3 regions of the Pseudoalteromonas spongiae UST010723-006 genome follow, and region 1 is predicted to be linked to each of the others. Evidence: predicted binding sites of a transcription regulator. Region 1 holds the regulator's gene; each other region holds the start of a gene.

What was found. The regulator LexA, encoded in region 1, represses DNA repair genes until DNA is damaged. The targets are predictions, from matches to a motif close to TACTGTATNNNNATACAGTA.
Region 2: the regulator LexA is predicted to act here: its motif matches at 3,212-3,231, upstream of imuA (translesion DNA synthesis-associated protein ImuA).
Region 3: the regulator LexA is predicted to act here: its motif matches at 6,127-6,146, upstream of recN (DNA repair protein RecN).

What each region holds. Positions count from the first base shown of each region.
Region 1 is NZ_CP011039.1:2,949,058-2,959,565, forward strand. It holds gene ctaD (cytochrome c oxidase subunit I) at 1-792, opposite strand, end outside; gene coxB (cytochrome c oxidase subunit II) at 792-1,922, opposite strand; gene lexA (transcriptional repressor LexA) at 2,261-2,878, opposite strand; gene plsB (glycerol-3-phosphate 1-O-acyltransferase PlsB) at 3,107-5,518, shown strand; gene tesB (acyl-CoA thioesterase II) at 5,562-6,422, opposite strand; gene PSPO_RS13595 (EVE domain-containing protein) at 6,497-6,964, shown strand; gene PSPO_RS13600 (hypothetical protein) at 7,159-7,407, shown strand; gene PSPO_RS13605 (potassium channel family protein) at 7,452-8,513, opposite strand; cyclic di-GMP riboswitch class I at 8,674-8,758, shown strand; gene PSPO_RS13610 (DUF885 domain-containing protein) at 8,855-10,508, opposite strand, start outside.
Region 2 is NZ_CP011039.1:1,612,071-1,622,578, reverse strand. It holds gene uup (ATP-binding cassette ATPase Uup) at 1-1,291, shown strand, start outside; gene PSPO_RS07615 (DUF3466 family protein) at 1,303-3,054, shown strand; gene imuA (translesion DNA synthesis-associated protein ImuA) at 3,250-3,936, shown strand; gene PSPO_RS07605 (Y-family DNA polymerase) at 3,936-5,330, shown strand; gene PSPO_RS07600 (error-prone DNA polymerase) at 5,330-8,413, shown strand; gene PSPO_RS07595 (DUF2062 domain-containing protein) at 8,467-8,979, opposite strand; gene PSPO_RS07590 (DNA internalization-related competence protein ComEC/Rec2) at 8,959-10,508, shown strand, end outside.
Region 3 is NZ_CP011039.1:1,220,522-1,231,029, reverse strand. It holds gene PSPO_RS05840 (response regulator) at 1-338, opposite strand, end outside; gene PSPO_RS05835 (M48 family metallopeptidase) at 463-1,263, opposite strand; gene PSPO_RS05830 (multidrug effflux MFS transporter) at 1,467-2,645, shown strand; gene grpE (nucleotide exchange factor GrpE) at 2,721-3,302, opposite strand; gene PSPO_RS05820 (HrcA family transcriptional regulator) at 3,359-4,303, opposite strand; gene nadK (NAD(+) kinase) at 4,375-5,253, shown strand; gene PSPO_RS05810 (hypothetical protein) at 5,464-5,982, shown strand; gene recN (DNA repair protein RecN) at 6,147-7,811, shown strand; gene PSPO_RS05800 (FAD-dependent oxidoreductase) at 7,907-9,322, opposite strand; gene gltB (glutamate synthase large subunit) at 9,333-10,508, opposite strand, start outside.

The DNA of each region.
Region 1 (10,508 bases):
ACCAAACGCCGGTAAAATCATGATGTAAACTTCAGGGTGTCCGAAGAACCAGAAAATATGCTGGAACATTACAGGGTCGCCGCCGCCTGCCGCGTTAAAGAAATCTGTGCCAAAGTATTTATCAGTTAGCACCATAGTCACCGCCCCAGCAAGTACCGGCATCACCGCAATTAATAAAAATGCAGTAATTAACCACGTCCATACAAACAGCGGTAATTTCATATACGTCATGCCAGGTGCGCGCATATTCACTATGGTTACAATTACATTGATTGCCCCCATAATTGAACTAATGCCCATAATATGCACAGCGAAGACGAATAGTGCCGTATTATCATTGCTGTATGTGGTTGATAGTGGGGCATAGAACGTCCAACCAAAAGCTGGGCCGCCGCCTTCCATAAATAACGACATAAGCAGAATGAAAAACGCAAATGGTAAAATCCAAAAACTCCAGTTATTCATGCGCGGTAGTGCCATATCTGGCGCACCAATCATCATAGGGATCATCCAGTTTGCCAAGCCAGTAAACGCAGGCATAACTGCACCGAAAACCATGATTAGGCCATGAACTGTAGTCATTTGGTTAAAAAAGTGTGGCTCTACAAATTGTAAGCCTGGTTGAAATAATTCGGCACGAATAACCAGTGCCATTGCGCCACCCGTTAAAAACATTAACAGAGCGAATAGCAGATATAGCGTACCGATATCTTTATGGTTAGTCGTAAATAGCCAACGTTTTAAACCCGTTGGCGCATGATGGTGGTGATGAGATTCAGCTAGTGTTGTCATTATTGTGCTTCTCCCACAGATTCTTGAATATCACTTGGTTGCACTGAATCGCCAGTGTTGTTACCCCAAGCATTTCGCTCATAGGTCACTACTGCCGCTAATTCTTTTAGTGACAACATTTTGCTATAGCCTTGCATTGCTGTTGCTGGCTTGCCATGAACCACAATATCGATATGTGCTTTAACATCGCCAAGTGCTATTGGGCTATCTTTTAGCGCTGGGAACACACCTGGCAATCCCATCCCAGTAGGTTGGTGACACGCAGCACAATTAGCCATATACACTTGTTCTCCTAGCGTCATTAGCTCATCTTGAGATAGTGTAAGATCAAGTGACGCTTTTTCTGCAGCCGCTGCTTGCGCTTTTTCAAGCTGCGCATTTGCCAACCACTGTTCAAATTCAGCAGGCTCTTTAACTTCAACAACCACTGGCATAAAGCCATGGTCTTTTCCGCATAACTCAGCACACTGACCGCGATAAATACCGGTCTCATTGACCTTAGTCCACGCTTCGTTAATAAAGCCAGGGTTCGCATCTTTTTTAACCGCGAACTCAGGTACCCACCAAGAGTGAATTACATCGTCCGAAGTCATTAAAAAGCGTACTTTTTTTCCTTTTGGAATAATAAGGGGTTTATCAACATCTAATAGGTAGGTTTCTGTTTTTTGATCTTGATTGGTGATTTGTTCACGTGGAGTCGAAAGAACAGAATAGAACGACACATCGTGGTCAAGATATTCATAATGCCACTTCCATTGTGACCCTGTGACTTTAATCGTTAGGTCAGCTTTAGTGGTGTCTTCCATGGCAATCAAGGTTTTGGTTGCAGGCACTGCCATACCAATCAAAATTACAAATGGAATTGCGGTCCACAGTATTTCAATTTTGGTACTTTCATGAAATTGAGCAGGCACTGCTCCTTTTGATTTACGGTGATGAATTATTGCCCAAAACATAATGGCAAATACTACTAATCCAATAACGCAACAGATATAAAAAATTGTCATATGGAGCTCGTAGACATCACGGCTGATGTCTGTCACCCCAACAGGTAAGTTATATTGACTCGTCCCAACTGCTAAAAAAGGAAAGCTCAATAGTAACCATAAGGATAGTTTCACTAGCCTCATGCTCGCTCCTTAGCTAATTATTATTATGTTGTTAGGAAATGGTCAGTGAAAGTTTTAGCGATTAAATCGCACGACGCACTACAGCATCACTCCATTTTCTTTATTATACTTGTTTTCTAAAAGCCGCACTTTGCTTAAAAAGAAAACAAGGTTACTACTAAGGTCTAGTAAACGATTAAATTTTACGCAAGTCAAATTTAAGATAAATTTTTTATAAATCTATAAGTTAGCGATTTTTGAAGATGTAAAAATAGAAGGGGTTATAGTAAGAAATAGGGTGTTTTAAAGCAGGGTGAGGCTAGCAAAATTACTCACTAGCCAAGGTCAACAAAAGTGTATTACATCCAGTCAGCATTTCTAATAACGCCAACCGCAAGGCCTTCGATATTAAAATGATCATGCTCTAAATCGACTTTAATTGTGTCAAAATCGTCATTTTCTGCATGTAATAGTACTTGTTTGCCTGCTTTTTCAAAACGCTTTACCGTTACATCTTCATCAACACGGGCTACAACCACTTGACCATTATTCGCCACTGGCGTGCGATGAACAGCAAGTAAGTCACCATCCATAATGCCGATATCCTTCATACTCTCACCACGTACACGCAGTAGGAAATCTGCACATGGGTTAAATAGGTTTGGATCCACTTGATAATGGCTTTCAATGTGCTCATTAGCCAAAATAGGTGAACCTGCGGCAACTTGACCAATTAATGGTAAACCAAGTTGCTCGGGTTCATCTTCTTCCACTAAACGAATACCACGGCTAGCGCCTGGCACCATTTCAATTACGCCTTTCTTGGCTAATGCTTTTAAATGCTCTTCTGCAGCGTTTGCACTTTTAAAACCGAGTGTCGATGCGATTTCTGCGCGCGTTGGCGGCATGCCAGTATCTTTAATAAATACTTTAACAAGTTCTAAGATTTGTGCCTGACGTTTTGTTAATGGTCTCATTCACTGGTTTTCCATACAGTACAGATAACTGTGAGTATATACAGTTATTCTTATTTCGCAACTTTTAATTATTTGATAATTAGCACTATGCTTAGTTACAGACGATAATTGCTGCAAATCAAAAATCATCGCAGTAAATTGCTTTATTTTTCCTCTGGCACGACCAGTTATTTAATCTTTTAGAGTTAACTGGTATGCTAGCGCCCCTTTTGTTTTTAGGTTGGTGTTATGAAGTTGGTTGGCTCTATGATTCAGTGGTTTGCAAACGGTATGAACAAGCTTTTAGTACGTTCGAAAATAGTGCCTGAACACCCTTTAGACAACCTCGCAATAGATAAGAACAAGCCGACCGTTTACATCACATTGTTAAATTCTTTTTCTGATTCAGCCGCGTTGCGCAGCACCTGTAAAAAACTCGGCTTACCAGACCCTCAGGTCACTCAGCAAATTGGTGATAAACAAGTTCCAAGGTACATTCCAATTCATCATCGCTCGCCACTGTTTGGTAAAGCCAAAAAAGACAGCCCAGCGCTCGAAATTAGCGAAGAAATATTTGCAGCATTAAAACAATCTGACGTTACCGATTTACAAGTTATTCCGGTCACCATTTTATGGGGACGCAATCCAGGTAAAGAAAAGCCAGGCCTTGGCACTATTTTATCCAGTTCTCTTACACCAAGTTGGTTACGTAAAGTATTTGTCGTGTTACTATCTGGCCGCGACAACTTAATTCGTTTTAGTCGTCCATTAGAACTATCGCAGCTTACCAGTAAGCAACAAAGTGATGATTTACCGCATAAACTCATTCGTGTTGCCCGCGTCCACTTTAAACGTCAGAAGCTCGCTGCGCTTGGCCCTAAACTGCCATCTCGCGATCAGCTGTATCAAGGTCTTTTAGCATCAAGCACTGTCAAAGCCGCAATTGAAGATGAAGCAAAAAGTAAAAACATCTCAATTGTAGAAGCACGACAAAATGCCATAAAACTCGTTGATGAAATTGCTGCCAACTATAACGAATCAATGATCGGTGTTTCTGAGCGCATTCTTACTTGGCTGTGGACCAAGCTATACAACGGTATTGAAGTAAATAACCCGGAACGGATTCAAGAGCTGACCGACAAAGGCCACGAAATCATCTATATGCCGTGCCATCGTAGCCATATGGATTACTTATTACTTACTTACGTTATTTACCATCAAGGTTTTGTACCACCGCATATTGCAGCAGGTATAAATTTAAGTTTTTGGCCTGCAGGCCCAATATTTAGACGCTGTGGCGCCTTTTTCTTACGCCGCTCGTTCAAAGGCAACAAGCTTTATTCCGCAGTGTTCCGTGAATACTTAAGCCAGTTATTTATAAAAGGCTACGCTGTTAAGTTTTATACCGAAGGCGGCCGCAGCCGAACTGGCCGTTTGCTTCCACCTAAAACCGGTATGTTAGCGATGACATTACAATCAATTTTGCGCGGTATCGATCGTCCAATTTCAATCGTGCCTGTATATATTGGTTACGAACATGTAATGGAAGTAAACACTTACCTTGGTGAACTTGCTGGACAAAAAAAGAAAAATGAGTCAGTACTGGGCGTATTCAAAACTCTACGTAAGCTCAAGAATTACGGCAAAGGTAATGTAAACTTTGGCGAACCAATCAACATTAATCAATACCTTACCCAGCACCAGTCAGATTGGCGCGACAGCATTGCTGCAAATGAAAAGCCTAATTGGCTAACGCCAATGGTTGGCAAACTTGCTGATTCAGTTATGGTCAACATCAACAATGCGGCTGCGATCAATGCCGTTACTTTAATGTCATCTATTTTGTTAAACACCGAAAAACAGGCGATGACGCGTAACGAGCTCATTGCTTGTATGACAAACTACCTGAGATTGCTTGAATTAGCGCCGTACAGCAAAGATGTCAGTGTGCCAAACAAAAGCGCAGAAGAGCTGCTTGAACACGCACTCACGTTAGATAAATTTGAAGTGATTACGCAAGGGCGAGTTGAAGTAATCCGTATTCAAGACACGCAAAAAGTATTACTGAACTATTACCGCAATAACGTACTGCATTTATTCGCAGTACCAAGTCTAATTAGCTCAATCTTAATTAGCCAAAAACACATTTCTCGCGACCAGCTAATCAAGCAAGTTAACGCGTTATATCCGCTCTTTAAACAGGAGTGGTTTATGCAACCGTATTGCGAAACGTATCTAAATGACTCACTTGAAGCCTTGAGCGGTATTGGGTTATTAACCGTTGAAAACGATGCGATTTCAGTTAATCCTAGCAGCAAATCTCTAGCTCAGCTTAACTTGTTAGCACGCTTTATCCAGTGCACATTAATTCGCTATGCCAGCGTACTTAAATTAATTCTGGCAAGTGACAGCATTTCGCGCGACCAGCTTGAAACGCAAAGCCAAGATTTTGCACAACAGCTTGCACAACTATTTGGTATCGATACACCAGAATTCTTCGATAAAAAAGTGTTGTCTGGTTTTATTAGCACGCTTAAGCATAACCACATGATTGATGATTGCGAACAAGGCCGCATCACAGGCAACGAGACAACAAAGCAGTTGAGTCAAATTATTCTAAAACAACTTAACCCAAGTATTGCCAGTGCACTTGAAAACTAGCTTTTATCGACAACAAAAATAAAGGCGGTATACACCGCCTTTTTTATCCATATTTTCTAATCACACCTTCTTGAATCGTCGAGGCAATTAACTCACCTTTCTGATTAAAGAACTGCCCTCGAACTAACCCTCGGCCTCCACTGGCTGAAGGGCTATCTACAGCATATAAAATCCATTCATCTAAACGGAATGGACGATGAAAGTACATCGCATGGTCAATGGTGGCAACTTGCATATCCGGTTGTAAAAATGACAAACCGTGCGGTTGTAACGCTGTAGGTAAAAATTCAAAATCAGAAGCATATGCAAGCAAATATTTATGCACTCGCGGGTCATTTGGCATATCGCCATTAGCTTTAAACCATACATAGCGCTCAGCAAGAGTTACTTCAGGCTTAAACGGGTTTTGAAAATTAACCGGTCGCATTTCAATTGGCTTGTCACAAATAATTTTATTGCGAATTTTTTCCGGGATCAGTTCTTTGTGTTCGCGATAAACATCCAGTGACGATGGCAGTTTTTCAGGGCCTGGTACATTAGGCATCGCCGCTTGGTGAGTCACCCCCTCTTCATCCACTTGAAAAGAAGCAGTCATATAAAATATCGGCTTACCAAATTGAATCGCTTTAACTCTGCGCGTGCTAAAACTGCGGCCATCGCGAATGTTCTCTACATCATAAACAATCGGGTGATCAACATCGCCAGGTCTTAAAAAGTATGAGTGCAGCGAGTGCACTTGCCTATCTTCTGCAACGGTTTCTTTTGCAGCAGATAGCGCTTGCCCCATAACTTGACCGCCAAAAACAGCTTTAAAACCAAGATCTTGGCTAGGGCCACGATACAGCCCCTGTTCTATTTTTTCTAACTTCAGCAATGCTAAAAGATCGTTTAGTACCTGACTCATAACACTATTTCGTAATTTCCTAGTATCGCTATAATAGCAAACACCTGCCACTTTAACATTAGCGAGAATAGGTAATGCATTATTGGTTATTTAAAACAGAGCCTGACGAATTTTCTATCGACGATTTAAAAGCAAAAAATGATGAAATTTGGGATGGTATTCGCAACTATCAAGCACGTAACTTTCTACGCGACCAAGTGGCGTTAGGCGATCTCGTATTTATCTATCACTCTAGCTGTAAACAACCCGGCATTGTTGGCATTGCTAAGGTAATTAAAACAGCCTTTGCCGATCCATCTCAATTCGATGCGCAATCAAAATACTTTGATGCTAAAGCAACTCCCGATAACCCAAGATGGATAAGTGTTACATTAGAATTCGTTGAAAAGTTACGTATTATTCCACTCACCAAGCTTAAAGCCGATCAGCAATTGGCAGATATGCATTTAGTGCAAAAAGGTAGCCGACTATCAATTCAACCGGTGAGAGAATCTGAGTGGCAATATATACTCGATAAATACACTAGCAATTCACTTAAATAGCCACGTAAAAGAGTAGCCAAAGAGTTTATTTAAAGAGTGAATTGATTACCAGAGTGACGTTCGGCATGTTTCTCGCTGTTGCAATCATCAAATTGCACCACGATTTACAAGTATACTAAGTAAGCAGATCGGACTAGACAGTATTCTTTTTAATGGTTTAGTATAAGTTGTCTAATTTTTAATTGCGAAAGATTATGTCTGCTTTAACAAATAAGCCTACAGCGGAGAGAAGGCAAGGAGAAGGTGATTTAAATGCCTTTTGGAGCAACTTAAGTTTTGCCCAAAAAGTCGAATTAAATAAATTAAATCGCTATGGTTATCAACTTGCTTTTGCGCGAAAACTAGAAGAAAACTACCTAGCATTCGCAAGATGTGATACTAGCTATGCAACGATCGACTATCTTGGTGAAGTCGATATGGAGCCACATTTTCGCATTCGCTAAAAAGGCAACCTAGGTTGCCTTTTTATTAATTGCTTAATGCACTATTACATCGATTGCCAATCGACTTCGTCACTGAGCACTCGCTCAACAGACATATAATGCAAAATGTCGCCCTGTTTTATTTCCATTTCTAGCGGCGGATTCAAGTCTAATCCCTCACCGATACGGTTATGCGCTACACCTAAAATGGTCGCATCAAACTGCTTTTTAAAGTGGAAAAATAACACTTCAAATTTAACATTTTGCTTAATTTCACCGACTTCCAAACTAAACTGAGTATCACCATGTAACGTTGAAAGCAGCTCTTCTTGAATACGACTTGAACCTGGATCTTGCATCGAGCGTACCAAAATTTCTACCGACTTCGAGCTCGTAGATTCCACGTTTTTACAGTGTTCTCGCAACATCTCACTTTTACTTTCATCAAGAAAGTACGCGCTGATATGACAAGATGAATGCACTAAGCGACTGATTTTCAGCGCTGTAGTAAACGTATGATCATCATCGTTGCCATCAACGATTACTTTATCAGCACCATCTATTGCCACACGCTTAAGTTCATCAACATCAGTGAAACTTGAAAGGCGAACAAAATCCACGTGTGGGTTATCTGAAAACGGATGCGTCATCTGCTCGTCAACGGCCAATAAAATTCGTCGCTCAAGGCGCTTGTTATCAGCCAAAATATAATTAATCATCTTACGTGTGCGCGAAGGATGATAACCAAAAATTAGAATATGTTCGCTTTGTCCTGAATAATCTTTATCGCCCGTCATAGATGCCTTGATTAACCCCGTAATACTTTGTCCAACTTTACCTAACACCACACCAAACAGTGCTAATCCAATAGGAATTTGCACCAAGGCTACAAATAGTTTTCCCCAATCGGAGCTGGGACTTAAATCACCATACCCAACCGTCGAAGTGGTCACTATGTAGTAATAAATAAATTGATTTATCCCTAATAACTCTGTTTCTTTCGCTGCAAATAAACACACCCAAGTTAAGAGCATATGTGCTGCCAGCAGAGAAACAACCGACGTCCAACTTACATAGTGAATATGGCGTCGAATAGCTACTAGAATTTTCTTTATAACTAAGTTCATGATAACTATTATTTATTTTACTAATGATACGCACTGTAGCGCCATCTAATAAGTGGAGCAAGCAGTACGTGAAATTATCTCAGTTTAGATTGCAGTAAAAAAACAGCAAATTGATAGGCAAAATAATGAAACCCGTTCTAGACTTAATTTGAACTGTTAAGTTCGACAAAGGCAAACTCAGCGAAAGCTGATGACGCAAAGCTATCGGTCTAAGGGAGCACTCCTATGATTGCGAAGCTGCCACGATAACAGGTCGGGGGCTATGTAGGCTGCTTCGAAACCATCTCACGAATATAAGAATCATGGGACTTTGGAGCAGCCTTTATTTTAGCAATTCACCCTTACGCTTTTTTCGCCGTTTCGATGTATGCGTCAATCTGTGCTTCGAGTAAATTCAGAGGAAGTGAACCGTTTTTCAAAATTTGAAAGTGGAACTCTCTAATATCAAACTCAGCTCCTAACGCTTGCTCTGTCTTTTTACGTAAGCGCTTAATAGTTAACTCACCAATTTTGTATGATAACGCTTGGCCAGGCCACGAAATATAACGATCTGTTTCAGTTTTAATATTGTGTAGCGACAGCGCAGAGTTATCCTGCATAAAGGTCATTGCGCGCTCACGACTCCAACCAAACATATGCATACCTGTGTCGACAACTAAACGTGCCGCACGCCACATTTCATAGGTTAAACGGCCAAAATCACTGTAGGCATCTTGGTAAAAACCCATTTCTTTGCCGAGGTATTCAGAGTATAAGCCCCACCCCTCGCCAAATGCTGAAATATAGTGACTACGACGATAACCCGGCACATTTTCTAGTTCTTTATTGAGTGATATTTGTAAATGGTGACCCGGCACAGCTTCGTGCAATGTTAATGCTTCTAACACATAAAGCGGACGCTTATCTAAGCCATATGTATTTACCCAATAATACCCGGGCGCAGTGTCTTTATTCGCACCGACATAACGACCCGTTGTATATTTAGGCGCGATTGAGTCTGGTACTGGCGCTACACCATACGGTGTGCGAGGTAGCAGTTTAAAAAACTTAGGTAACTGCGCATCTGCTTTTTTCGCTATAAACGACGCTTCTTTTAATAGTTGCTCAGCCGATTTAGCGTAAAACTGCGGATCAGTTCGTAAAAATTGCACAAATTCAGCAAAACTGCCGGTAAAACCAGTTTTCGCAATTACTTGCTGCATTTCATCTCGAATCCGCTTCACCTCAGCTAAACCCAACTGGTGTACCTGCTCGGCGGTCATATCAGTTGTGGTGTAATGCTTAACACGATTTTGATAAAACTCACTGCCATTCGGCGTGGTTGAAATACCAATTTCGGCACGTGCATTCGGCGCATATTCGGTTTCAAAGAACGATAAATAGCTTTGGTACGATGGAATCACGCTGTTGCTTATAATCGATTGCGCTTGCGTTTTAAGTTTTGCAAAATCAGCGTCAGAAATGTGCTCTGGCTTGTTTTTAAATGGCTTATAGAACTCCGACTGTTCTGGGCTTTTTACAATAAACGCATTAATTGAGTCCTCATAACCTAACAGCACTGGTTTTGGCTGAGTTAGCCCTATCGCAATCCCCTTTTTCATCCACGCTATATTCTGCTCAAAATAACGCGGTACACCTGCAAGCCGTTTTAAGTAAAGCTGATAATCTTCAACGGTTTTAAAGCTGCTGCGCGACACCATAAATGACAATGCAGAGTGAAAACCAAACTCAGAGGTTAACGGCATGTAGTGTGCATTAAAGTCATACTCATCTACCGAGTTTTGCACTTGAGAAAATATAATCGCGTGGTTAATCCGGTTTTGCTCATCCAACGCGCTCACATCAACAGCGTTTAATCGCGCTAAAAACGCAACATTCTTGGCATGATTATTAGCTAGAAACTCAGGTGATAAATCTGGTAAAAAATAACCGTTAACACCTTCTTTTTGTTGATACGGGTCAACACTTTTACGATATGCCACAATGTCATTCGCA
Region 2 (10,508 bases), 1.3 Mb from region 1:
ATTTATTTCTCACGACCGTGCATTTATTCGTTCAATGGCAACACGTATTCTTGATTTAGACCGAGGTAAGCTGGTCTCTTACCCGGGTAATTATGAAAAATATCTAGAGCAAAAAGAGCACGCATTAAAAGTTGAAGAAAGCCAAAATGCCTTGTTTGATAAAAAACTCGCGGAAGAAGAAGCATGGATCCGTCAGGGCATTAAAGCGCGCCGTACGCGTAATGAAGGTCGTGTTCGTGCACTTAAACAACTGCGTGTAGAACGAAAAGCCCGTGTTGAAAAACAAGGTAAGGCCGATTTCAACATAGAAAGTGCTCAGCGTTCTGGCAAGTTAGTATTTGAAGCTAAAGGCATTAGCCAAGGCTTTACAAATAAGCCAATAGTGAAAGACTTCTCTACCTTAGTTATGCGTGGTGATCGTATTGGGCTAGTTGGGCCAAATGGTGTTGGTAAGACAACGTTACTGAAAATTCTATTTGGCGAATTAGCGCTGGAATCAGGCAAAGTAAAGCAAGGTGTTAATTTAGAAGTTGCTTATTTTGATCAGTATCGCTCGGTACTCGACGAAGAAGCCAGCGTGCAAGATAATGTTGCTGACGGTAAACAAGAGGTGAACATCGGTGGCCGCAGTCGTCATGTGCTTGGTTATTTACAAGACTTTTTATTCCCACCAGCACGAGCGCGTTCACCTGTTAAGTCGTTATCTGGTGGAGAGAAAAACCGCTTATTACTGGCAAAATTATTTGTTAAACCAAGCAATGTATTGGTACTCGATGAGCCGACCAATGATCTAGATGTTGAAACACTTGAATTACTTGAAGAAATTCTCGCTAATTATCAAGGTACTGTGTTGGTTGTAAGTCACGACCGTGAATTTATCGACAATACCTGTAGTACAGTATGGGGCTTTTTAGGTGATGGCAAAGTAGTGGAAGTGGTTGGTGGATACCAAGATTTCCAAAATTATGCGCAGTCACTTGCTGAAAAAACAGTAATTGAACAAAAACAAAAAGACACAGAAAAGGACAAAAAAGTCGCAGATAAGCCTTTAGCTAAAAAAGCAGGCAAGTTATCATACAAATTAAAACGAGAACTCGAAGATCTACCCGCTTTATTAGAATCGCTTGAACAAGAAGTTGAAGAACTTCAAGAAGTTGTTAACTCCCCCGATTTTTTCAAGCAAGATAGCGAGCAAACTCAGAAAACCTTGAACCAATTACAGCAAGCAGAGTCGAAGCTTGAAACCGCTTTTATGCGCTGGGAAGAATTGGAACAGTTACAGGATCAGTAGTAGGAATAAAAATGAAATATAAATTACTTGCAGCGGCAGTTTTTGCTGCAATCACGCCACAGGTTCAAGGCGCTACTCCATATGTTTTAGAAGAGCTTGGCAATCTAGATTACGCTAAACACGCGTATGTAACCGATGCAAACGAAGCGGGTCAAGCCGTTGGTATGGCGCAAGGCGTATTCAATATTGTTATTGATATTGCGGAATTAGATTTTGAAAGCTCTGCTATGACGACAGCTTACAGAAATCGTGAACGTGTTTTTGAAAATCGTGATGAAGAAATCACCTTCACATTAGACGATATCGAAAATGGCAATATTAATGGCGATGCGCAACAATTCCTACAAGATTTCTTACGTGAATATTACGCAAGCAGCTTATACCAAAAAATATCAGGTGGCAGAGTTAGCGAATTCAATATTGCCGTTGAGTATAATGATTCAACGCAAGAACGCGTTATTTATGATGTTGAACACCCTGATTATGATGGTGGTTTAACACGCTCAGTTGAGAACATTTTAACATCAATTGCAGAAGATGGTGTTAAAGCTGGCTGGGGCTCTGCACCTTATACTAAGATTCAATTTACTGAAGACGGCGAAACTGAATCGGAAACACATTATATTCGTGATTTTACACGTCGTGGTTTTGTAATGGCCAATACCGGTGAACGAGTTGATTTAATGCCAACAGAAGCAACTTATGGTGGTATTTCTGGTGCGTATAACATCGTTCAGGTAAGTGATGGTTATTTAGTTGTGGGTGAAACGTCAGTAAGTATTGCTTCTGATTCACAAGAGTCTCTAGATGAAAGTTGTGATGGCGAAAAAGTACCTGTTGAAGTATGCCATGAAAGTTATGTCACGTCTGGAAGCCGTCCTCTTTATAACCGCCATGCAACAATGTGGCGTTTAGATAATGCATTAAATGTGATTGAAACTGTTGATCTTGGGTTAGGTATTGTACCTGATGAAGATGAGCAAAAGAGAGCGTGGCGTAGTACTGCATTAGCGGTTAATGAAAACGAAATTGCGGTAGGTTATTCTGTTGTAAGATACCGTGATGGTGACAGCATTAGACAATATCCGGTGTATTACAAAGATGGAAATGTTGTAGAGTTTATTAACGAATACGACTACCTTTCTGGTGGTCGAGCAGTAGCTATCAATAACAGTAATATTATTACAGGTTATGCCTCTAAAAATATTGAGAACACTGCGCGCAATAAGTTCTTTTATCATAATGTTGCAACCGGCGAGACAACTTTCCCAACAGACTTTTTTAAAAGCAGCTCTGTGGTTGCGACAGACATAAATGATAATGGCCTGATTATTGGTCAAGGCGAAGTTGAAACAAGTTCATCAGCAAGCCGTCGTCAAGAAGCGTTTATTTACGATATTAATAAAGACACGTTCACTAATCTAAATGACTTATTACCGTGTTTTGCAAACGATGGTGAATCATCATTCCCATATGTGGTTGCGGAAGCAATCAGCATTTCAAATGATGGTACTGTATATGGCACAGCTACAAAAACCGTAGATAAGCGTGATGCTCAAGGTAATGTTGTGGTTGATGCTAACGGTAAAGTAGAGCAAGAAAGTGTGGTTGTTTCAGTGAAGCTGAAATATAACGCTGAGGGTGTAGCTGAGAAGTGTCCTGAGAAAGCGCAAGAAACATATGAACGCCAAGGTGCATCGTTTGGTGCATTAGGCCTAGTATTATTGCCACTTGTAGCAATTAGACGACGCTTTTTTAAATAGTAAGTGTTTTATACCCTAATGTTTTGATGGGTTTATTAAAAGATAAGCTATAAACTCATATTCATAACATATTGATAAAATTATGATTGAAGGCCAACTGCAGAAACAGTTGGCCTTTTTTATTGCGGATCCATTGATCCTCAACACCAAAGGATTATACTGTATATAAATACAGTATAATCCTTTGGTGTATTCATGAATTCACTGATCAAGCAATTACATCATCGCAACCTGCTTTGGTATGCATCCAATCGTATTCAAACGCAGCAGATAGAAAAGCATCAAACGGGCTTTGCGGTTTTAGATGACAAGCTCGCTGGCGGCATGCCCACTAATGGCGTGATAGAACTATTGAGTAGTCCCGGCATTGGTGAACTTCGATTGATTGCACCCAGTTTTAAAATGCGGCAAAGCCGTTTTATTGTGTTTATTTCACCGCCTGCGTTAGTTAACAGTGCTGCTTTGCATCATTTAGGTGTTGATATTAGTCAAGTGTTAGTACTGTATCCTGAGCAACATAAAGATGCGCTTTGGGCAGTAGAACAATGTTTACAAAGTGGCAGTTGCAGCGATGTTATTTACTGGCCGCAGCAAGATTTAACGATTTCCCATATCCAGCGCTTTCAGCAAGCAAGTAAATCGGGTAAAAACCGTTTGTTTTACTTAAATAGCTATAAAACCAGTCAAGCGAGTTTGCCTGCTACTTTAAGCTTAACATTACAAGCACATCCACAAGGACTGAAAGTAAAGATAAACCGTCGAAAAGGCGGTTGGCCAAGTGATTATTTTATTGTTGATATGCAAACGACATGGCCTTATTGCACCATTGCATCTTCGCCTATCAGCAATGTTATTGCATTTCCGGTTGATAAGGCTGGTTAATGTTAAATTGGCTTTATCTTTACTTTCCACAGTTACAACTCGATACGCAATTTGCAATGTCGAGCACCGAGGTAATTGCCTTGGCCAATCACCAAGGTAATTTAGTACAACTTTCAACGGCGGCTAAAAAAAAAGGATTAACGCAAGGGCAAGGGTTAGGGCAAGCTAGTTTATTAGTTTCTGATCTTGCGGTTTACCCTTATCAAGAAGAAGTGGAAGTAGCAGAGCTTAAGCGCATAGCCAGTGTACTTTATAACTACACTGCAGATATTTGTATTATGCCGCCAAAAGGTTTACTGATAGCGTGTGATGGTATGCAGTCCTTATATAACAACAGTGATCAGTATTGGCATGTGCTTGAAACACAGTTAAAAACATTGGGGATTAAGTATTATTTCGCAAGCGGATCTTCACCGTTGTTGGCAAAAGCATTAGCACAAGCGGGTACTAATGTGATTTTTACAAACCAGCAAAATGCGCGTAATCAGCTTGCGTTATTGTCATTACAATTTGCTGATATCACTACAAAAGAAATTGCTTTGCTAACCCGCGTAGGGATTACGCACTTTAAGCAGTTGTTGAGTGTATCGCTTGATGAATTAGCTAAGCGCTACTCACGTGAATTAGTAATGTATGTAGGTAAATTAACAGGCCAATATCCGCATCGAGTGACTTTTTACATACCTGATACGCATTTTGAAAAACAACTAACCTTACATTATGAAGTATCGCTTACTAAGCATCTTGAAAAACCACTTTTGCTTGTATTAAAGCAACAACAAGCTTTTTTACTCTCTACTTGTAAGTTAGCAAAGCAAGTGACCCTTATTTTGCATTTTAGAGAAGTAGCCAATTTGGTATTTGAACTATCGTCAGCGCATGCTGAATATCGCGCTGAGCACTGGTTAACGCTTTTTTTATTACGTTTAGAAAATACCGAGTTACCAGCACCAGTTATCGCATTAACTATAAAAAGTGATTACCTTGTATCTAATTTAGGTGAAGAAGGCGATTTGTTTTCACAGCATAAATCAGGCTTAGATACTGCAATGTTAACTGCAATATTACAGGCAAAACTTGGGCAGGAGCAGGTTAAAACCTTAACTGTTTATAATGATCTAAGGCCAGAAATAGCCAGTCAAGAGAATACATTCAACACGTTATCAAATGCGCCACAAATGAAGTTAATCCGGCCAAGCTTTATGTTGCGCTCACCTGTAGAACTCACTCAGCCGATCACAATATCGCACGGCCCTGAACGCATCGTGACGGGTTGGTGGGATAATAATAATGTTGCTCGTGATTATTTTATTGCACGAGATGAGAGTGGACGGTGGCTGTGGGTTTTTCGTACGCCAAAAAAACAATGGTTTATTCATGGGTTTTTTAGCTAATGAATTATGCAGAATTAGTTTGCCAATCAAATTTTTCTTTTTTACATGGGGCATCACATCCCGAAGAACTGGTTGCCACTGCCGATAACCTTGGTTACTCCCATATTGCGATTACAGATGAATGCTCTGTTGCTGGAGTTGTACGTGCACACCGAGAGATTAAAAACCACAAACGGGCACTTAAGTTAATTGTTGGTAGCTTATTTACGCTTGAAGATAGTTTAACAGTTGTTTTGTTATGTCCAACAAGAAAAGCTTATGCAGAGTTATGTCGAATAATCACCAATGCACGGCGACGCAGTGAAAAAGGTAATTACCTGCTGACTCGGTGGGATTTAATGTCAATCAAACACTGTCTTTTTATTTGGTTACCAAAGGGCGAAAATATCGATCATCATTGGGCTAATTGGCTTAAAAAACACCATGAAGATCGTTTATGGCTGGGACTAACACGCTTTTTATTAGCGCACGAGTCAGAGTATATGGAGCACTGCCAACGCTTGATGGCGCAATATGATATAACGCCTGTGGCATGTGGTCATGTGCTGATGCATCAAGCCAATAGGTTGCCGTTACAGCACGTATTAAGTGCCATTAAAGCACGTAAAACCGTCGCTCAATTAGGGCAGCAACTACTTTCCAATGAAGAATATGCATTACGTGAAAAACAAAAGTTGTCACGTTTATTCTCACCTGATGCTCTAGCGCAAACGACGGTTATTGCAAACAGGTGCCATTTCAACCTTGATGAATTGAGGTATGAGTACCCAAGTGAATTAGTGCCAAAAGGCGTTAGTGCAACAGCTTATTTAAGGCAATTAGTGAAACAGGGCATTGCGCATCGTTTTCCAGAAGGGATCAGTGCGGATATACAGGCGACCATTGATAAAGAACTCGCATTAATTGAAGAGTTGGATTATCCATTTTATTTTTTAACTATTCATGACATTGTTATGTTTGCTAAAAATAATGGCATTTTGTACCAAGGCCGAGGATCTGCTGCTAACTCAGTAGTATGTTATTGCCTTGAAATTACCGCAGTTGATCCGCGACAAATAGCCGTATTGTTTGAGCGTTTTATTAGCAAAGAGCGAAATGAACCGCCTGATATTGATGTCGATTTTGAACATCAAAGGCGTGAGGAAGTGATCCAATATATTTATCAAAAATATGGTAGAGAACGCACCGCATTAGCCGCAACTGTGGTGAGTTTTCGTTTTAAAAGTGCCATTCGAGAGGTTGGTAAAGCACTGGATATTGAAAGCAGCAAGCTTGAATACTTTATTAAAAATATCAATCGTCGAGATAAAACAACGCACTGGCAAACGCAGTTACAGCAGCTGGGGTTAGATCCACAATCAAATAAAGCCCAGCATTTTGTATCGCTCACGGAGCAAATTTTAGGATTTCCAAGGCATTTATCGCAACATGTTGGGGGCTTTGTTATTTCATCAGGCCCGTTATATGAACTGGTTGCTGTTGAAAATGCCGCGATGAAAGAACGCACGGTGATCCAATGGGATAAAGATGATTTAGAAACCCTTGGTTTATTAAAAGTCGATATTTTAGCCTTGGGCATGCTCAATGCGATACGTAAATGTTTTCAAGAAATTAAAATGCGTCATCAAAGGCAGCTGTCTATCGCTGATATTACCCGGGTAAGCGATGATGCAGCTGTTTATCAGATGATCCAAAAAGCCGATACGGTTGGGGTATTTCAAATCGAATCGCGAGCGCAAATGAGCATGTTGCCGAGGCTAAAACCGGCAAGTTATTACGACTTAGTAATCCAGATAGCCATAGTGCGGCCTGGACCTATTCAAGGTGATATGGTGCATCCGTTTTTGAAACGACGTAATGGCATTGAGGCCATTTCATATCCCTCAAATGAGGTTAAAGAAGTATTGGCACGTACGTTAGGCGTGCCTATTTTTCAAGAGCAAGTTATCAAAATAGCCATGGTCGCCGCGGGCTTTACTGGTGGTGAAGCCGATCAGTTGAGACGTGCGATGGCCAGTTGGAAAAAGTCAGGGGAATTACAAAAGTTTAAGCAAAAACTGATAAATGGCATGTTGTCTCGAGGTTACCAAATGCAGTTTGCAGAACGTCTTTACCAACAAATATGTGGCTTTGGGGAGTATGGTTTTCCTGAATCGCATTCGGCGTCATTTGCCGTGCTTGCATATGTATCGGCTTGGCTTAAACATTATTATCCTGTCGAATTTTATACGTCCTTACTAAATAGCATGCCTCTTGGTTTTTATAGTGTGTCGCAGTTACTGCAGGATGCAAAACGACACAATATTGAAATTGCTCCGGTATGTGTTAATCACTCACATTATCAACATACAATTACTAAAGAAGGTGTATTACAAATCGGTTTTTGTATTATTAAAGGTGTTACTGCATCTGATATTGAACAGCTTATCAACCAGCGACCTAAAACAGGCTACGAAAGTGTTGAGCAGCTTAAAAAACAGGGCATTAAAGCTCGATTATTAGCGCAACTTGCTAGTGCCAACGCGTTATCTGTGCTTGCAGGAAACCGCTTTGCAACACGTTGGCAGATCATGAACAGTGAAAGTGATTTACCACTCTTTAACGGCTTTAACACTAATCAGGCAACAGAGCAAAGGCCAGCAGTGCAGTTTCATCAAGCACCCAGTGAATTAGATAATGTCGTTGAAGATTATCAATCAACCGGGTTTTCCCTTGGTTTACACCCAATTGACTTATTAGAAGCTGAGGGAGTATTACCATCGTTTTGTAAGGCAAATGAGTTAACAGGAAAAACACATAAATCATTAGTGACAGTGATTGGCGTTGTGACAGGAAAACAAGCGCCGGGCACTGCTGCTGGCGTGACGTTTATCACGCTTGAAGATGCGACAGGAAATATCAATGTGGTCGTGTGGCAGGGCACATCACACGCACAGAAAAAAGCATTTCTTGGCGCGAAAATTTTACAAGTTAAAGGAGTATTAGAACGAGAAGGCGATGTTATTCATATTATTGCAGGCAAACTTATCGACCTAACTGATAAGTTAGATAAATTAGCCGCGAAATCTCGGGAGTTTCATTAGTGCTTAAATGAGAATATGCAGTTAATGCTTTTCTTATACTAAGTTAAATGGCGTTAGCCTCTGTGTTTACGTGCTTTCCATTGTTTTAGTACTGAATAACGCCATAAATAATCAATACCAAAATAACCAATAGCAGAGGCTGCTGCTGCACACACTAAACTGCCTACCATAAACGCAGGACCAATGCTTGATAAGCTGTCAACAAACCACTGCCAGCTTGCTTGGAAGGTAAAATCTTGTTTTTGTTGCCCTAACACCAAATAGCCAACAAGGTAGTTAAAATAAAAAATCGGTGCCATAGTTAAAGGGTTGGTGATCCAAACCAATGCTACAGATAGCGGGAGATTTACGCGAAATGGAATCGCGATTGCTGCGCTTAGCAGCATTTGAAAAGGAACTGGAATAAATGCCCAAAATAACCCAACTGCAAATGCACCACGCGCTGAGCGTCGATTTAAATGCCATAAATTTGCATCGTGTAACATATCGCCAAAAATACTAAGCGTTTTGTTTTGCTTAATCTTATTATGATCAGGTAACAGCTTTTGGATCGTCTTTTTTGGCATGGCGGTTTACATCTTCCTTTTTGGCAAAGCATAGTGTGCTTTGTTGTTGGCTGCATATTGTCACTATTTTTCTTCAATACGCTAGTCTTTTTTTCGACAATTATACTGGTTGTACTAGTCATCGTCGCTATTACAACAAAAAACACCGCCAAATTTTACTCGATAATCACGCTACTAGTCGGTGCTAGTTACCCCATTTTATATTATCACTGTGTTTATAGTAGCAACCTAAGCTACGACGAGTTACAACAAAAACAAGTACTGCACGGGGTTATAGAACAAATAGATAACTATCAATTTAATGACCGTCTAATTGTTAAAACAACAAAAATTGCCCATACGAATTTAAAGCCTTATGCGTTAATGCGAGTACAAGTTTATATATCTCGTGCAATCAATACTCAGTATAGCCCCAAAGTAGGCGACACCATATCAATACGTGCCAAGTTCAAACCAATTAAACCCAGGTTAAATGAGGGATTGTTTGACAGGCGCTTACATAATTTTTATGTGGGATTAAAGTACAAAGGCAGCGTTTCGAAAACTGATGATTTTGCTGTGTTAACACGCGCTGCGCCGTCGCACATTACTAATCTGGGAAGTTTATCTCGTTATAGTTGGCTATATCGAGGCGTATTATTTGGTGATACAAGTGCAATGCCTGCAAATATTAAAAGCGCGGTTCGAAATTTAGGAATTGCACATTTATTTGCAGTTTCTGGCCTGCATATGGCAATTGTATTTGGCTTTTCATTTTGGTTAGGGAAACTAACGCTATTACTTGTGAGCAAGTTTGCATTTCACAACATACTCAGAATTGCACCTTATTTTATTGCCATAGCGGCGTGCGCAACTTATCTTCACGCTGCTGATTATGCCACCTCAGCAATACGTGCATTTATTATGATTGCATTAGTATGTTTATGCTTATTAGTAAATCGCAGTTATACCAGTAAGCGGGCATTATTGTGCGCGTTATTGCTGGTTATATTAGTTAACCCATTTGTGTTGTTAAGTGCGGGGTTTTATTTTTCATTTATTGCAGTTGCCAGCATTCTGGTTGCCCTTGATTTGGCAAATAAGCGGCGCATCACCCGTCCTCTGTATCAACTCGCATTTATTCAATTGGTAATTAGCATTACGATAGCGCCGTTGACTGTGTTGTTTTTTAACGGCACCAGTGTATTGAGTGTTTTTGTAAATCTTATAGCAATTCCGCTGTTTTCGTTCTTTGTAATGCCATTAATGCTTTGCGTGGTGTTAGTTGATTATGCGTTTTCTTTTTCAACGCCGTATCGTTGGCTGGATGCGCTATTGACATTACTTATCAAGTATATCGAGCGTATTGGTGAACATATAACATGGCATTATGTGCCTCAAATTAGTTGGCAGTTAATAATGCTAACAATCGCCGCTGTTTTATTGCTGCTTTATTATTATCGCAGCGCGTTGCTGACATTACCTATTCTAGTATTTTATTACGCCAATGCTCTTAATAAAGAGCCGAACCTGACAATACGTATATTGGA
Region 3 (10,508 bases), 1.4 Mb from region 1:
TCAATAGCCCAAGATTTACTTTTAGCGTATTTGGTTTGCGTTTTATTAACGGTAAGACGGTTGGCATTATCTTGCCAAATCGTTACTGACGATACGTTAGGAAGTTCGCTAATGCCCTGTAATAGTAATTCAAGCTGTTTCTCATCTTCGGCCCAAAGAGCATTGGTAACCGAAGGTAAGTGGCTTTTTTCAATTTGCTGAAAACCTTGATCGATCACGCTGAGATCGCGCTTGTAGTCCATCCATAAAATGGCGCTGGTGATCATTAACGTTAACACAGAGCTGGTAAGTAAAATACCAACAAGCAGTTGTTTTGCTAGGGGGTTTTTCAGTTTCAACGGACTACATTAAATTATAATTATTCTTATTTATAAATGTAGACCAAGCTGACGTTTTTTTAAACTTTTAATTTGAATTTCTAATTGAGTAAAAATCAATTTACTCAATTAGAGAAAAGCTGCGTTATTCGCAGTGAGGGCGTTTATTTTGTGCTTTTGCTTGATTGTGTAAAGCCATCGCATCTGGCATCCAGCTACGCAAATCACTAATACGGGTATCTGATGATGGGTGCGTTGATAAAAATTCCGGTGGTGCACCGTTATTATTTGCCGCCATATTACGCCATAATTCAACTGACTGCTTTGGATTAAACCCCGCTTTTGCCATCAAGTCTAAGCCAATTTTATCGGCTTCGCTTTCATGCATACGACTAAACGGCATCATGCCTAAGTACTCAGCACCTACACCTAAAGCCATCATAGTTTCATTGTGTAAACGGTTTCCTTGCGAACGACTATACGCGTCTGCAACTTGCAATGTTGCCTGTTTAATACCGGCTGCAGTCATACGTTCATTTGAATGCTCGGCAATTACGTGCCCAACTTCGTGGCCAAGTACTGTTGCTAATTGGTCTTGCCCTTGTGCAACTTTTAATAGCCCCGTATGTACGCCTATTTTACCACCAGGAAGCGCAAATGCGTTTGCAGATGGTTCTTCAAATACCACCACTTCCCATTGTTGATTCGCGTATTTTGCAGGAAGCACTGAAATAACGTTATCAGCAACGCATTGCACATAGCGATTGATTTTGGCATCGGTATTAATTGGTTGCTGCTTTTTCATTTGAACAAAGCTTTGTTTGCCAAGCTGGTTCATTTCCGCTTCAGAATACATGGCAATTTGTGTGCGCCCTGTTGGACTCGATTTACACCCAACCAGCGTAGCAGCCACTGAAAGTGAGAGCAATACATGAGATAATTTCATTACGTTTTCCCTAATGTCGTTTAGCGCTGTTTAACAAATATTGATTTTGCAATATTTACCATCACAAAGCCCTGAATTGGTAAGGTAATTTATTTTTAACAATAAACCTACAATTTAGCAAAGCGCTTAATCGGATCTGTTGTATCAAACCAAGTATTTTACACGTAAAATAGGGTTCCCCGATACCCTGAATAAGTATTTCTGTGACTGAAAAAACGTTATCTAAATCCATCTTACCCCTGCTATCGGCGCTCGTCGCAACAACGCCATTAGCAATTGACCTGTACTTACCTGCTTTTGTTGCAATATCAAGCTACTTCAACACCGATATGGCGCAAGTCCAACTCTCTTTAAGTAGTTATTTAGCCGGCTATGCCATAGGCATGATGTTATTTGGGCCGCTAATAGATCAAAAAGGCAGGCGTTTGTTCGCGCTCTTTGGCTTGCTAGGCTTTGGCTTATGCTCTTTTTTACTTACCGTAACACAGTCTATTGATACCTTTATTGTTTTACGCTTTGCGCAAGCATTTTTTGGCTCTGCGGTCACTGTCGTTGTACCTGGTATTATTCGCTATATGTATCAAGAAAATACTGCGAAAGGCATGTCTTACGTGTCGATGATTATGATGTTAGCTCCCCTGCTCGCACCAAGTATCGGCAGTGTGTTAATGATCACTTGGCATTGGCACGCGATATTTTATGCATTGACGATTTATGCTAGCGTGCTCTTTGTATTAGCTTATTTTTATTTGCGAGAAGTGCCTATTCACCCGAGTAAAATTAAAGGTTTGGCGCTATTTTTTTCAAACTACCGTATTGTGCTTACAAACAAAAAAGCACGATTTGATATTGTTATTTCCATGCTCGCCTCGTTCGCATTCTTTTGCTTTTTAACCAAAGTATCAGCAATTTATATGGCACACTTTAAGGTGAGTGAAACCCTATTTGGGGTGTTATTTGCATTCAATGTATTGGCGTTGATGTTAGGTAACTTTATTAATACCCGGCTAGTACCTAAATTTGGCTCACGTAAAATGCTCAATATTGGCTTAGCCATTAGTTTTATTGCGGTAACGTGCCTTATTTTAGTCAGTGTATTTACGCACAATGTATATTTGGTTGCCGCTTTTATTGCGCCGCTGATGATGAGTTTAGGCATTATGGCAACCAACGCCGACGCGCTGATTTTAATCAATTTCAAGAAGAAGTCTGGAACAGCTACCGCAGTGATAGGTACTTTACGCTTTGGCAGTGGCGCCTTTGCTGGCCCAATGTTAGCGTTTATTCCATTGCCACCAAGCATCGGGTTTGCGGTTGCTATGGCAATGGCAGTAAGCGGTATTTTAATCTGCCAATTAAAGCAGTTAAAGTTCGGCCATTAGTACATTATATTTGCCACAACAGACACAAAAAAAGCTGTAACCAAGGTTACAGCTTTTTTGCATTCTTAAGCGCTATTATTCAGCTGCTTTAGACACCATTACCATTGCTGGACGAAGTAAACGACCATTTAATAGGTAACCTTTTTGCATTACTGCAATAACAGTGTTTGGTGCAACATCAGCAGATGGCTGAATTGACATTGCTTGATGGAATTCAGGGTTAAACGTTTCGCCTTGTGGCGCAACCACTTCAACACCAAACTTTGCTACGGCATCAACAAAGCTTTTTGCCGTCATCTCAACACCTTCGATAACCGGCTTAATGTGTTCGTTTTCTTTGTCAGCAAACTCAATCGCACGCTCTAAGTTATCAAGCACAGGTAGTAGTTCATTGGCGAATTTTTCAAGGGCAAACTTGTGCGCTTTTTCAACATCTTGCGCTGTGCGACGACGCATGTTTTCAACTTCTGCGGCAGCACGTACTACACTGTCTTTTTGCTCTTCAATTGTTTGCTTCGCTGCTTCAAGCTCTGCATTTAATACTGCAATTTCCGCTTCTGCGCTTAGCTCTTCACCACCTTGTAGCTCTTCTGCTACTTGGTCAAGGGTTTCCTGTACTTCTGCTTCTTGCTCTGGCTGATTATTTTGCTCAGACATTGATACTCTCCGAAATCTTACAACTGATGCTAATTATGGGGATTGATAAACGCCTTTCAAGAGCTAATAGCGCAATTAATCGATATTTCGTTGATAATTGCTTCAATTTTCGCCGACTTTGGGCAGAGCACACATAAACGGCCTTGGTATATCTCTTGTGAAAAGTACGGCACGCTCAGTAATAAATAGTCTTCCAATGCACCAAACGGCAAGTTGTCGTGGTACATAACCGACATACCCATTTTCATCGCTAATTTTTGTTCTACATAATCTAAAAATGGCGCGCCAATTTGATTTAACTGCTCGCTAGACAGTGCACCAAATAAATAGTGACTGCCAATCACAATGCTACTATCTACATGCAGTTTTTCAGCGAGCGCTTTAATCCACATACCCAGTGAACCATGACAAAACATTGGTGCACTTTGGCGCATCGCCGCCATGCGGCGTAACCCTTCGGCCAAGTTATGCCCTGCAAAAACAGTATTTAACCACGCATTAAATTGATTGCGTAATGCATCGTTTGCTTCGCGAGGCTTGGTAATCTGAATGTTTTGGCTATTACCGTCCCTGTCGAATAATAAAATAAGCCAGTTTTCAAAACTAAAATCGAGCACTTCTGCACGATAAATATGTTGCTGCATCGCCTCTGGCAAACTCACCAACACACACAGTTTATATTGTTGGCTTAAACGATGTGAAAATTCGCTAAGACTTTGCGCACTTGGCTGCCAATAGTCTGCAATATCAGAAAGTTGAAAAAATTCATCAAACCAATAGCTAAAACCTAGCTCTGTAGGTACACGTCCCGAAGAGGTGTGAGGCGCATACAATAGCCCCGACTTTTCCATACGCGCCATTGCATTGCGTACTGTCGCACTGCAAATATTAATTTGTTTCTGCTTTACCACATGGCTTGATGCAACTGGCGTACCTTCACCATTGCAATATAAGTCCATAACGGCAGAAAAAATGAGTTGATCACGGGCGCTTAATTTCATGATTATTATTTATGGCCTGATGATTAAAAATCAAGATATACTGTAGGCAAGACTTTATCAGTGACGATTTTATGGCACAAGTATTTAATAACATAGGATTGATTGGCAAACCGAACCATGAAGGCGCGGCTGTAACACTTGCCAAACTGCATACCTTTTTAACGGCTCTCGGTTATCAAGTTTACGTTGAAAGCCGCGTCGCTGAACCCATTGTTGATGAAGAGTATTCAGCGTCGTTAGTTGAAATTGGCCGTAACTGTGATTTAGCGATTGTGGTTGGTGGTGACGGTAATATGCTAGGCGCTGCTCGTGTACTGGCTCGCTTTGATATTGCGGTTATCGGCGTAAATAGAGGTAATCTCGGTTTTCTTACTGACCTTGATCCCGATAATTTTGAGCGTGAGCTTGAGCAAGTACTGGCTGGTAAATTTAGTGAAGAAAAACGCTTCTTGCTGGAAGTGGAAATCTATCGCCATGAAGTGCTAAAAAGCTCAAATACGGCGGTTAACGAAGCCGTGCTGCATGCCAATAAAGTTGCACACATGATTGAGTTTGAAGCCTTTATTGATAGAGAGTTTGTATTCTCGCAAAAATCTGATGGCCTTATTGTGTCAACGCCAACAGGCTCTACAGCCTATAGTCTTTCTGGCGGCGGGCCCATTTTAAACCCAAAACTCAACGCCATTTCATTGGTGCCTATGTTTCCGCACACACTAACAAGCCGCCCACTCGTGGTGGATGCAAATAGTGAAGTAAAACTGGCATTGAGCCCAGCAAATGATGTGGACTTACAAGTGAGTTGTGATAGCCATGTTGTGTTAGCGGTATTGCCAGGTGATGAAATTGTAATCAAACGAAGTGAACAACAGTTGCGCATGGTACATCCAAGCAAATATTCGTATTACAATGTACTGCGCCAAAAGTTAAACTGGGGCAGCCGTTTATATTAATCAACCTAAAATCAAAATAACAAATTAAGTTCTAGCGGACACTAAGGCATTACATCGTTAAATGTGAGTACACTAGCCCTATTTTATCGCACAAATTTGTCTTGTACTCGGAAAACCGATAAAACTAGAACGCACAAGAACATTATTGCTAAGTGTGTTACGCAATTTACTTAGTCAGATTCAGAGTAATCAATTGAAAGGAAAGAAAAAGTGGGGTTTGTAGTATTTTTAACCACCGTTTTATTAATTGTACTGTTAACGACATTTTTAGTCATAGATAACAACCGAAAAAAAGCATTAGCACTTGAAAAACAACAACAAAGCGAACGTATCGACGTTGTTAGCTCTCGTTACAGCAAAATAGTGCAAAGCTATGGCAAATCACGCATTGTAAAACCAAAAGACATTAGTGGGTTATCGCAAATCAACAACAATTATTTTGTAATGCAACGTAAAACTGATGAAACCATTACCCACTATGAACAAGTCATCGGTAACCTAACTGACTTACTCGAAAATGAGCTGTTAAAGTTTGAATCGGCAGACGATAAACTAACGTTAAGCAAACAAATTTACGCCTTTGTTGAACAATTACCGACATCTGGCCACCAATTCAACAGTGATTTTTATTGGCATCAATTGCCTTCATTAAGCCAACAAGTGATAACGCCAACACTTGAATCTACCGATGAACACGTTGAGCCGGAACTTCACGAAGAAAACGTTTAATTTGATCTGCGCTAAAGGCTAAATACAAGCCATTAGCGCAATCTCTTTTCAACACTTCTGCTTACTCCTTTTTTCTTCCGCAACAAAATATCTTCATTTTTAACTTGCCTATTTTTTATTTACTGTATAAATTACCAGTTAATGTACTGTATGGATAATCAGTTATGTTAGCATCATTACAAGTAACAAATTTTGCAATTGTTGAACACCTTGATATTGAATGGCACCAAGGTATGACAACTATCACAGGTGAAACTGGCGCAGGTAAATCAATCGCTATTGATGCCCTATCGCTATGTTTAGGCGAACGTGCCGAAGCCAGCATGGTGCGTGAAGGCGCCGATAAAGCCCAAGTTTCGGCGGTGTTTGATATTCAGAACTTACCTGCTGCACAACACTTTATTAGTGAACATGAATTAGGTGATAGTAGCGAATGCATTATTCGCCGTGTAGTATCGGCAAACGGCCGCAGTAAAGCCTATATAAATGGCGTAATGGTGCCAGCAGGCCAGTTAAAATCTCTCGGCAGCCTGCTTATTTCAATTCACGGCCAACACGCGCACCAACAGCTCAATAAAACCGGTTATCAATTGTCGGTAGTTGATAGCTTTGCGGGACACGTTGATCTTGTGAACGACGTTAAAACAGCATACAACGCACTGCAATCACTTGAAAAAGAAAAGGCGACGCTAAGTCAGTCACTACAACAAGCAGCAGCCGAAAAGCAATTGCTCGAGTATCAAGTGGCTGAGTTAGATGAGTTTTCACTTGAGCACGGAGAGTTTGAAGAAATTGAACAGCAACATAAGCTGCTAAGTAACGCAAATTCGTTGCTTGAAGGTACACAAAAAGAGCTACAAATTATTTATCAACAAGATAATTATAATGCGTACTCTATGGTGCAATCGAGCGCAAACCAAATTGCTGAGTTAGCAAGTTTAGATAAAAAATTGGCACCAATCGCCGACTTGTTATTTGAGGCAGGTATCAGTTTAGAAGAAGCTGCGCGCGAACTTAGCCATTATCAAGACAGCATTGAGATGGACCCTGCGCAGTTATCAGAACTCGATGACCGTATCGCACGCGCACTTGATTTGGCTAGAAAACACGATATTTCACCTGAAGCAATCCCAGATTTACACGCTGAGCTAAAGCAAAGTCTTGCCAACATTGAGCAAAGTGACGAACGTCTCGCCGCACTAGAAATCGAAATCGCCGAAGCTAAAGCACATTATGTGACTGTCGCAACACGCCTTTCGCAAAGCCGAAAAGTCGCAGCAGATGAACTATCAAAGCAAGTTACTGAATCACTAGTGATGTTATCAATGGAAAACGCAAAGTTTGCCATTGTGGTTGAGCAACAAGAGATAACCAGTAGCAAAGGCCTAGACAGCATAGATTTTCAAGTAGCTGCTAACACAGGCCAACGTTTACAACCGCTTGTGAAAGTAGCCTCGGGTGGTGAGCTATCACGTATTAGTCTTGCCATTGAAGTTATCATTGCAGATAAAATGACTACGCCAACCTTAATTTTTGATGAAGTTGATGTTGGTATTTCTGGCCCGACTGCATCAGCAGTTGGCAAATTATTGCGCCAATTAGGCAACAGTACACAGGTAATTTGTGTAACCCACTTACCGCAAGTAGCATCAAGTGGCCATAATCAATTTTTTGTCAGTAAAAGCGATGATGGCACCCACACGCATACCCATATGTCGGTACTCGATAACTCGGGACGAATTGATGAAATTGCACGCTTATTAGGTGGCACGAATATTAGTGAAATTACCCGTACTAATGCCTCAGAATTACTGTCGCAATATCATTAAGCAAAAAACATAAATACAAAAAGGTGGGCATTTGCCCACCTTTTTTAATGTTATAAGCTGCCTTAAATGTTTAACCACATTCAGGCTATACAGCACTAAACTTCGAGATAATCCATAATGCCTTCTGCTGCGTTGCGGCCCTCATAAATAGCGGTAACCACTAAATCAGAACCTCTTACTGCATCGCCACCAGCAAAGATTTTAGGGTTAGATGTTTGATGCGTATATGCGCCTTGCTCAGGTGCCACAATACGGCCCCATTTATCAAGCTCTACATCAAACTCACTTAACCACGGCATTGCATGAGGCTGAAAACCAAACGCCATAATCACCGCATCGGCTGGCACAACATGCTCAGAACCTGCTACTTCCTCTGCACGACGGCGGCCATTTTCATCGGCCTCGCCAAGCTGCGTTTTAACCATTTTTACGCCTGTTACTTTGCCACTGTCATTAAGTACAACCCCTTTTGGTTGTACATTAAACATAAACTCAACGCCCTCTTCTTTGGCATTTTTTACTTCACGTACTGAGCCTGGCATATTGGCTTCATCACGACGATAAGCACACACAACGCTACTAGCATTTTGACGAATTGAGGTACGCACACAGTCCATTGCTGTATCACCACCACCTAACACAACGACGCGTTTGCCTTGCATATTGATGTAAGATTCTGGTGTTTCGTCGTAACCCATTTGAAAATTGGTATTAGCAATTAAAAATGGCAATGCATCAAACACACCATCAGCATCTTCGTTTTCAAGACCTGCACGCATATTTTGATAAGTGCCCACTGCTAAAAATACCGCGTCGTATTCATCAATAATGGTTTGTAGTGCAATGTCTTTACCGACCTCGGTATTTAACACAAATTCAACGCCCATCCCCTTGAAAATTTCACGGCGGTTTTCCATTACCGATTTTTCTAATTTAAACGATGGGATACCGAAGGTCAGTAAACCACCAATTTCAGGATGACGGTCAAACACCACAGGTTTTACACCATTACGCGCTAGAATATCAGCGCAACCTAAGCCTGCTGGCCCCGCACCGATAATAGCAACTTTCTTATCGCTCCAAACCACGTGCGACATATCTGGCTTCCAGCCCATCGCAAAGGCCGTATCAGAAATATATTTTTCGATATTACCTATGGTGACCGCACCGAACTCCTCGTTGAGTGTACAGGCGCCTTCACACAATCGGTCTTGTGGGCATACGCGTCCACATACTTCGGGTAAACTATTAGTTCGATGCGACAATTCAGCCGCTTCGATAACTTTGCCGGCTTTGATCAGTTTTAACCATTGCGGAATGTAGTTGTGCACAGGACACTTCCATTCACAATATGGATTACCACAGTCAAGGCAACGATCGGCTTGCGAATCAACTTGTTTCGCAGAAAACGGTTCGTAGATTTCAACAAACTGTTTTTTACGTGACGAAATAGGCTTTTTGCGCGGGTCGACACGCTGCACATCGATAAATTGATATACGTTTTGTGACATGGTACTTCTCCTATTGCGCCTGTATTCTTAATTCAGCACTTGAACGTGCTCTATGACCAAGCAAACCTTTCACATCACTCGATTTAGGCTTAACCAATCTAAATTGCGCAATGTATGACTCAAAATCAGCAAGAATTTGCTCTGCGCGATTTGATTGTGTTGCTTCTAAATGCTCGCCAATTAAGCCGCGTAAATGTTCGTGATGAATATTCAAATCTGTAAGCTCTACTAACTCGACCAACTCTGTATTGATGCGTTTATCAAAGTCGCCTTTTTCATCAAGTACGTAAGCAAAACCACCTGTCATACCCGCGCCAAAGTTAATACCAGTATCGCCAAGCACGCACACAATACCGCCAGTCATATATTCACAGCCGTTATCACCGAGTCCCTCTACTACCGCAATCGCACCCGAGTTACGTACCGCAAAGCGCTCACCCGCTCTGCCTGCAGCAAATAATTTACCGCCAGTTGCACCATACAAACAGGTATTACCTGCAATTGTTGCATGATGTGATTTAAACGATGAACCAAGCGGCGGACGTACGGTAATTTTACCGCCAGCCATGCCTTTACCGACATAATCGTTAGCATCACCAGTTACATGCAGTTCAAGACCGCCCGCATTCCAAACACCCAGTGATTGGCCTGCAGTACCTTGCAATTCGATAATAATCGGATCGGCCGCTAACCCCTGATTTCCGTGAAGGTCTGCAATATAGCCAGATAACAACGCACCAACTGAACGATCGGTATTTTGAATAGGAGATCGCAATTTAATAGACGTTTTGCTCTCAATTGCCTCTTTTGCTTGAGCCAACAAACTTTCATTAAGTTTGCCTTCGTAGTGCGATGTATTTGGCGCACTGCAATATAAGGTTTCACCACTCTTATTATTTGGCTTTGCAATAACAGGCGATAAATCGAGCTTGCTTTGCTTTGCCGTTGTGCCTTCAAGCACTTCAAGTAGATCGGTTCGGCCAATTAAATCAACTAATTTAGTTACCCCTAAGCTCGCCATAATTTCGCGCGCTTCTTCAGCAATAAACTTAAAGTAGTTCATCGCCATTTCTGGTAAACCGTGATAATGCTTCGCTCGCAGTGTTTCGTCTTGCGTTGCAACACCTGTTGCACAGTTGTTTAAATGACAAATTCGCAGGTATTTACAGCCAAGTGCAACCATAGG